4 regions of the Paenibacillus sp. FSL W7-1088 genome follow, and region 3 is predicted to be linked to each of the others. Evidence: predicted binding sites of a transcription regulator. Region 3 holds the regulator's gene; each other region holds the start of a gene.

The links. The regulator Rex, encoded in region 3, represses fermentation and respiration genes when NADH is low (regulators of the CRP and FNR family bind a similar motif). The targets are predictions, from matches to a motif close to TTGTGAAATATTTCACAA.
Region 1: pflB (formate C-acetyltransferase) is a predicted target of Rex. The motif match lies at 1,010-1,027, and genes of this name have one in related genera.
Region 2: MKY42_RS30145 (formate/nitrite transporter family protein) is a predicted target of Rex. The motif match lies at 1,338-1,355, and genes of this name have one in related genera.
Region 4: adhE (bifunctional acetaldehyde-CoA/alcohol dehydrogenase) is a predicted target of Rex. The motif match lies at 1,309-1,326, and genes of this name have one in related genera.

What each region holds. Positions count from the first base shown of each region.
Region 1 is NZ_CP150216.1:4,852,283-4,854,492, forward strand. Features, by position in the region: gene pflB (formate C-acetyltransferase) at 1-928, opposite strand, end outside; gene adhE (bifunctional acetaldehyde-CoA/alcohol dehydrogenase) at 1,658-2,210, opposite strand, start outside.
Region 2 is NZ_CP150216.1:6,674,887-6,677,096, reverse strand. Features, by position in the region: gene MKY42_RS30150 (FAD-dependent oxidoreductase) at 1-1,231, shown strand, start outside; gene MKY42_RS30145 (formate/nitrite transporter family protein) at 1,443-2,210, shown strand, end outside.
Region 3 is NZ_CP150216.1:4,667,558-4,669,767, reverse strand. Features, by position in the region: gene dinG (ATP-dependent DNA helicase DinG) at 1-505, shown strand, start outside; gene MKY42_RS20970 (redox-sensing transcriptional repressor Rex) at 733-1,386, shown strand; gene MKY42_RS20965 (amidohydrolase) at 1,373-2,210, shown strand, end outside.
Region 4 is NZ_CP150216.1:4,855,326-4,857,535, forward strand. Features, by position in the region: gene adhE (bifunctional acetaldehyde-CoA/alcohol dehydrogenase) at 1-1,227, opposite strand, end outside; gene MKY42_RS21915 (Crp/Fnr family transcriptional regulator) at 1,659-2,210, shown strand, end outside.

The sequences.
Region 1 (2,210 bases), 180 kb from region 3:
TCATAACAAAATGGTCAACCAGTTCTTGAGCCTGTTCTTCGGTTAGCAAACCTTCTTGCAAATCACGTTCGATGTAAATATCAAGGAACGAAGAAACACGTCCCAGGGACATCGCCGCACCGTTTTGCTCTTTGATCGCAGCCAGGTAACCGAAGTAGAGCCATTGGAACGCTTCTTTCGCGGTTGTCGCTGGCAAGGAAATATCGAAACCGTGCATTTCACCCAGTTGTTTCAATTCTTGCAATGCACGAATCTGCTCGGACAGTTCTTCACGCAGGCGAATGACATCTTCATCAATCACGTCGACTTCAAGTGCATTCAGTTCGCCTTTTTTATTTCGAATCAGGAAGTCCACACCATACAGAGCTACCCGGCGATAGTCACCGATGATCCGGCCACGGCCGTAAGCATCAGGCAGACCGGTAATAATCCCTGCTTTACGTGCTGCACGCATTTCAGATGTGTAAGCATCAAATACGCCCTGGTTATGTGTTTTGCGGATGTTCGTAAATATATCAATGACGCCTTGAGGCATTTCAAAACCATAAGCTTCACAAGCATCAATCATCATGCGAATTCCACCGAATGGCTGAATGGAACGTTTGAATGGAGCATCTGTTTGAACACCAACAATCTGCTCTTTGGATTTATCCAGATAACCTGGTTGGTGAGAAACAATCGTCGCTGGCGTATTTACGTCAACATCGAGTACCCCGCCGTTATCGCGCTCTTTTTTGGTCAGATCAGAAACGATATCCCATAACTCTTTCGTATTCTGAGTTGCACCTGCAAGAAATGCTTCGTCGCCATAGTAAGGTGATAAGTTGCGTGCCAGAAAATCATTCACATCTACGGATTTCGTCCATGTTCCTTTGGTAAAGTTTCTCCAACCTGTTTGTTGTTTGACATCTTTTTCGATCACCGACATAGTAATCCCTCCACAAATTTGGATTTCCGGACACATGACAGAATGCTTCACTCGTCTCATCTGTGCCCAGAGCCGCGATTAATGTGATAAATTTCACATGTGAGCCGGAACATGTTCTCTCTACTTGGGAACCGGAACCGCGGATGAATGTTTTTCTTACATTTTCAGTATACGTCTTCGTTCTTTCATCATCTGTGATTTTTATCACAAAGTTTGTGACCATCCTCACTTCACCTGTGCTGTGTCAAAGTGAACCCTGCAAAATTCACACTTATCCACTGCGCGGGCAGAACAACTTCCGATCGCTGTTCAAATCCGATTTCCTGGATTGAACAATATAATTTGAACGAAAGGATATGTACACTAGCCACTCCGAGGATAGAACAACCTTCCGATCGCTGTTACCCCCAGATTTTGTTGATTCCCTTTATAAAAGGTAAAATCAGGGGATAAAGGCGAGCGCTATCGCTTCTTCAGGTTTTTTCTCTCCTCTCCGTTATCGTGTACATGTAAGGTTCAAACTATATTGCATAGAAGGTTAAAATCGTGCTTGAAGCAAACGCTTCGCTTCTTCAGTTTTTTCTGCCCTCTCCGTTATGGTGTGATTACCTGGTTCAAAAAGTAACATCACGGATTCCGTGTAACCTTTTACAGAAAAGACGGCAATCGGGGCTCCCCTTTCGGGGAACCCTGACTATACCTGCCTAAATCCTGCTGCTGCTTTAGTTGTTATTCAAACTTGCCGTAGAAAGCGTTGCGGTATACATCTGCCAGTTCGGTCACCAGCGGCAGTTTTGGATTGGCTGTTGTACATTGGTCCTCGAATGCGCGGTCTGCCAGATAATCCACATGTGCCTCAAAGTCTTTGGCGTCGAATCCGATTTCCTGGAACGACTCTTCAATCCCCAATGTTTTGTTCAGTTTGCGGATGGCATTGATGAGGCTGGTAACCCCTTCTTCTGTCGTACGGGCAGGCAATCCCAGAATGCGGGCAATTTCGGCATAACGCTCATCTGCAACAAAGTGCGAATATTTCGGGAACGATGCAAACTTCGTCGGTTTTTTCGCATTGTAGCGAATGACGTGTGGCATCAGGATCGCATTGGTACGTCCATGTGCGGTGTGGTACTGACCGCCCCATTTATGAGCCAAGCTGTGGTTAATGCCCAGGAACGCGTTGGCAAAAGCCATACCGGCAATCGTCGAAGCATTATGCATTTTCTCACGAGCCAATTTGTCACCTTGCAGCGCCGATTGCTCGAGGTATTGGAATACCAGTTGA
Region 2 (2,210 bases), 2.0 Mb from region 3:
TGCGCTTTATGTAGGTGGCGTGGTGAAAGATCCGGACGGACTGTTCTATTCTTCGCCAAATCAACTGGCTGAGCTCGGTGTCGTTACCAAAATGCTTCATGAAGTGACGTCAGTAGATGCTGCGGGTCACAAACTTCAGGCTAAAAACTTGAAAACAGGGGAAGAATTCGAAGATACCTTCGACAAGCTGATCGTGACCACGGGTTCATGGCCTGTCGTACCGAAGCTGGAAGGCATCGAGATGGACAACATTTTATTATGCAAAAACTACAACCATTCCAACACGATTATTGAGAAAGCCAAACATGCCAAACGTATTACCGTGGTAGGAGCAGGTTATATCGGCATTGAGCTGGTGGAGGCTTTCCAAATGAACGGCAAGGAAGTTACACTGATCGATAGCGTGGACCGGATCTTGAATAAATATCTCGACCCCGAGTTCACGGATGCCATTGAAGAGACGTTGACTGGACACGGCATCAAGCTGGCGCTGGGCCAAACGGTTCAGAAATTTACCGGAGAGAATGGCAAAGTGAACAAGGTCATTACATCCAAAGGAGAGTTCGAGACAGACCTCGTTATTCTGTGCATTGGTTTCCGTCCAAATACCGAGCTGCTCAAAGGGCAAGTGGATATGCTTCCAAACGGCGCAATCATCGTCGATAAATATATGCAAACCAGTCAAAAAGACGTCTTCGCTGCTGGAGACAGCTGTGCAATTCATTACAACCCAACCGGCAAGGCAGCGTACATTCCTCTGGCAACCAACGCCGTGCGGATGGGCACACTCGTAGCACGGAACCTGGTTCGTCCTACGACACCGTATATGGGTACACAAGGCACATCAGGTATCAAAATTTATGAGCAAAATATTGCAGGTACAGGTCTGACGGAAGCATCTGCTGCGGATGAGGGTCTGGTCGTTGAAGCTGTAACGCTTGAAGATGCTTACCGTCCGGAGTTCATGCCAACGGCAGAGAAGCTGCTGCTCAAAGTAATCTATGAACAGGCTACACGCCGCATTGTTGGTGCGCAGGTCATGTCGCAGGCTGATCTGACACAGTCGATCAATACAATCTCTGTCTGCATCCAGAACAACATGACGGTAGATGAGCTGGCCTTCGTCGACTTCTTCTTCCAACCACATTACAACAAACCGTGGAACTTCCTGAACTCGGCTGGTCTGCAAGCACTGCCACCAGTAGAAGTAAAAGCACCAGCGATGGTGTAACCATAATATCTGAGAACTGCCGCATTCATTTTGCGGTAGTTCTTTTTTGCTTTTTCTGAACATCAAGCAAGATACAACGGAAATATTAAAATGTAGTTTTCAGACTTTGTGATAAAAGTAACAAACCTCTTGAAACCTTCGCGATACAATGAATATATCAACCAAACAAGTTGAATTATGATGTTCATGAACTGTGAAGGAGAGGATCGTTATGGCAGCAAAAACACCTCTTGAGGTTGCACAATATACGGCGAATACGGGGATGAAGAAAGCCCGGAATCCAGTGTCCTCCGTATTGATACTCAGTTTTCTGGCAGGCGCTTTTATTGCGCTCGGATTTCTGCTGGATATTCGGGTCATTGCCTCTGCTCCGGCCGAGTGGGGCAGCTTGGTTAATCTGATTGGTGCAGCAGTGTTCCCGGTAGGTTTGATATTGGTGCTGATTGGCGGCGGGGAACTGCTGACAGGTAATATGATGGCCGTTCCACTCGCGACGATTGCACGCAAACTGTCCGCAGGCAACATGCTGAAGAATCTCACCTTAGTCACGATAGGTAATTTCCTTGGGGCGATCTTTGTGGCCTACGCGTTTGGGCATGTGCTCGGACTGACGGCAGAGGGGGCTTATTTGACGAAGGTGGTGGATATGGCTGGACACAAGCTGGACGATAGCTTCCTTCAGGCTTTTATATCCGGGATCGGGTGTAACTGGCTGGTAGCTCTCGCAGTATGGCTGTCCTACGCATCGGATACGATGAGTGGAAAAGTACTGGGCATTTGGTTCCCAACGATGGCCTTTGTGGCTATTGGATTCCAGCACGTTGTCGCCAACATGTTCCTGATTCCTGCGGCGATCTTCGAAGGGCATTATTCGTGGGGGCAATACATCATCAATTTCATTCCGGTATGGCTTGGCAACCTGACGGGAGGGGCGCTGTTTGTGGCGGCTGCTTACTGGATGGTGTATCTGCGCAAGCAT
Region 3 (2,210 bases):
TGACCCGCTCAAAGAGGCTTTGTCAGGCAATGAAATATCTTTGCTGGGGCAAGGGGTGGACAGCGGCAGCCGTTCCAAGCTTACACGCCGCTTCCAAGATGCGAAAGCAACGGTGCTTCTTGGCACAAGCAGCTTCTGGGAAGGGGTGGACATTCCAGGAGAGGCTCTGACCTGTCTTGCGATTGTCAGACTGCCATTCCAGCCACCGAATCATCCATTGGTCGAAGCGAAGAGCGAGCTTTTGCAGCAGCAGAAGAAAAACCCGTTTATGAAGCTGTCCGTACCACAAGCTGTCATCCGCTTCAAACAGGGATTTGGCAGACTGGTTCGTACAGGCAAAGACAGAGGCATTGTAATTGTATACGATACACGCGTTATTGAAGCGTATTATGGCAAGTACTTTTTATACTCATTACCTGGTCCCAAAATGGAGCACATGCTCACTGAGCAGATGGTTCCACGCATTTCGGAATGGCTCGAGAGACCCACTGAAGAGCAACAATAACAGATACGCTTTGTAGCTTCCATTATTGCATGACGCCACTGATTGGCTGTAAAATTGAGTAATATCATGTATTCGTTTCATGGATATGCGAGTAAGGCGAATAAAGCAATTATCCATTATATAACAAGGAGCATCCTGTTTAATTCAGAAATCATGTTGCATCGTTTTAGACAGGGTGCTCATCTTTTCATCTATCTATCGTGGCTTTGGTAAGGGGGAGCAATTGAATGAAATCAGATAAAATTTCGGAAGCCGTGGTGCGCAGATTGCCTGTTTACTTGCGTTATTTGAATGAACTGCATCAGCGCGAAGTCAATACGGTTTCTTCACAAGAACTTGGACTGAGGTTGGATTTGAATCCGGCCCAGATTCGTAAAGACTTGGCTTACTTCGGTGACTTTGGTCGTAAAGGAATCGGGTATGACGTTTCATATCTCATCGAGAAAATTCGCCATATTTTAAAAATAGACCAGCAGATCAATGTGGCTCTTGTCGGAGCTGGTAATTTGGGACATGCCTTGTCCAATTACAATGCTTACCTCAAAGACAACATGAAGATTGTCGCTGTATTTGATGCCTATGGTCCGAAGATTGGGAGTCAAATCAACAGTTTGACGGTGCAGCCGATGAATGAATTAACGGATTCGGTCAAAAAGGATAACATACGCATCGGTATCATCACGGTTCCGGATACGGAAGCCCAAAATGTTGCGGATCAGCTGATTGAGTCAGGAATTGAAGCAATTCTTAACTTTGCGCCAACCATCCTGAAGACCCCGCCGCATATTCGCATTCACCATGCCGATTTTACGACGGATTTGCTTAGTCTGGCTTATTACTTGGAGAATGGAAAGGACGACGAGGAAGATGACGACAAATAGATGGGTAATTCACAACGGCAAATTTGCCGTGAGTGAAGGCGCGAATTGGAACGTGGTTCAAGGCTTTATGGTTGTAGAGAATGACAAGATTGTGCATATTGGTGAGACATTGCCGGAAGGAGACGAAAGTCTGACAAAGGTGGACGGAAAAGGACTGTTCTTCTTGCCGGGTCTGATCAATACGCATGGTCATGCGGCCATGTCGCTTCTGAGAGGCCATGGAGACGATCTGGCGTTACAAGTATGGTTGCAGGAGAAAATGTGGCCGATGGAAGCCAAAATGACGTCTGAAGACGTTTATTGGGGTACATCCCTATCCGTGCTTGAAATGTTGAAAGGTGGAACAACAGCTTTCCTGGATATGTATGATCATATGGATCAGGTTGCGAAAGTGGTGGAACAATCCGGCGTTCGGGCTGCTCTGGCACGTGGGGTCATCGGACTTTGCTCAGAAGAAGAACAACTGCGCAAGCTGGAAGAGTCCGCCGCATTTGCTCGTCAATGGAATGGACAAGCAGACGGAAGAATTACAACCGTAATCTCTCCACACGCACCTTACACTTGCCCTCCGGATTACATAGAGAAGCTGGTACAGGTTGCTCATGACCTGAATCTGCCTTTGCATACGCATATGTCTGAAACGCTTCGCGAAGTGGAGCAGAACGTGGCTGATTACGGACTGCGTCCAGTCGCACATCTGGAGAAGCTAGGATTTTTCTCCCGTCCTTCTCTGGTTGCACACGCGGTACATCTGAATGATGAAGAGATCGAGATTCTCGCAAAGCATGATGTAGCAGTGTCCCACAATCCAGGCAGTAACCTGA
Region 4 (2,210 bases), 190 kb from region 3:
GGATGGAGAATTGACGATAATCCGGCCGGTTTGCAGGCGATCTGCGAATTTGCCAATGACTTCTTCGTTCGTCGAATGAATAACGGAGGAGTGACCCATGCCGCCAAAAGCAACCACTTCCGCTGCGCGCTCAATCCCTTCAGCTGCCGTTTTCACTTTGTAGCAAGCCAGTACTGGACTTAGTTTCTCAGCCGACAATGGGAACTTCGTGCCTACCCCTTCTATCTCGGCTACGAGAATTTTGGTGCCAGCAGGGACCTCGATACCGCACATTTGCGCAATACTGACTGCAGATTGACCAACAATCGCCGGGTTCACCGCACATTTCTCAGCATTAATCGCACCTGCGGTCAATTTTGCGGCCTCATCCTTGTTCACGAAGTAACAGCCGTTCGCGATCATTTTCTTTTTCACCTGATCGAAGATCGGTTCTTCGATAATGACTGCTTGCTCGGAAGCACAGATCATGCCGTTATCGAACGATTTGGACAAAATCAAATCCGTTACCGCTTGATTGATATCTGCACTTTTCTCAATAAAGCAAGGTACGTTCCCTGGCCCTACGCCCAGTGCCGGTTTACCACAGCTGTATGCCGCCCGTACCATGCCTGATCCGCCTGTTGCCAGAATGAGCGCCACATCGTTATGATTCATGAGCGCGTTTGTGCGATCCATGGAAGGATCATCAATCCACTGGATACAATCCGCTGGAGCACCATGCTTCACCGCAGCATCAAGCAGGATTTTGGCAGCTTCCCGGCTACAGTTCTGTGCAGATGGGTGGAAACCGAAGATGATCGGGTTACGCGTTTTGATGGAAATCAGTGCTTTGAACATCGTGGTGGATGTTGGATTGGTTACCGGGGTAATCCCCATGATGATACCGACAGGCTCCGCAATTTTCTGGAAGCTTTCGTATTCGTTATCTTCAATAACCCCTACTGTTTTGTCATATTTGATGCTATGATACACATATTCTGTTGCAAATATATTTTTGGTGATTTTATCCTCATACACACCCCGGCCTGTTTCTTCCACGGCCATCTTGGCGAGCATCATATGTTTGTCCAGACCTGCCAGCGCCATCGCTTGCACGATGCGGTCAATCTGTTTCTGATCCATGGACATGAATGCTGCATGTGCTTTATTCGCTTTGTCAATTAACGTTTGAATATACTGACCTGCTGTCGGTTCTTTTACTGGGGCGACTTCGTTCTTTACAGCCATCTCCCTCATCCTCCTAAAGGTTTCGTATTGGTTTGTCTCTCTTCTTTACATTCACATCGTATCATGGGGAAAGAGTTAATTATGTGATTTTTTTCACAAAGTATAACAAATTTAATTTAAGTTTTTTACTGTCTTTCACTTAGCCATTTACACTTCCTATTTAAACTATAGGGCTGTCAGATTCATCCTCCCCTTCCGAAAGTGAATTTAATCACAATGTTTGAAATTTCGCCATTTTTGCCCCCTTTCCATGCCCCTCAAACAGCAAGATAAGGTATATACTGAACTTAAAAATTGAACCACCGCAATTTGTACCGTCCTTCCCGGCCGAGAGATGACCCTGATCAGGACGGCAACGGTTTGCGGCGAACCACGGGGGCCAGTCCAAGCTGCAGAAGGCCGCCCGATGGACACAAAGGGGAGATAGACTTATGAGAGAACAACTGAGTGTACTGGAAAAACGCGGAAATACCAACTGTTTCTCGGAAGCGAATTTCAACCATCTGCTCGTAACGATGAAGGACAGAACCTATCCGGAAGGCACCCATCTGTATTGGGAAGGAGATGTCTCTGACAAACTTTATTATATGAAACGGGGCCGTGCTCAGATCACCAAATCCACGGATGAAGGCAAAGAACTGATTATGTACATGTATCAATCCGGAGATATGATTGGGCAGGCTGATCCGTTCTTCGGATCGAAACACAGCTTTTCGGCGGAAGTACTGGAGGACAGTGAGATCGGTGTACTGGAGCATAAAGACCTGGAGATGCTGATCTGCCAGCATTGTGACTTTGCGATAGACTTTATGAAATGGATGGGTATTCATCACCGGTTAACCCAAACCAAATTCCGTGATCTGATGTTATATGGCAAACCGGGCGCTCTCTGCTCCACGCTAATTCGATTGTCCAATTCCTATGGCGAGCCTCATGGAGAGCATGTCATGATTCATAAAAAAATAACACACACAGATCTGTCC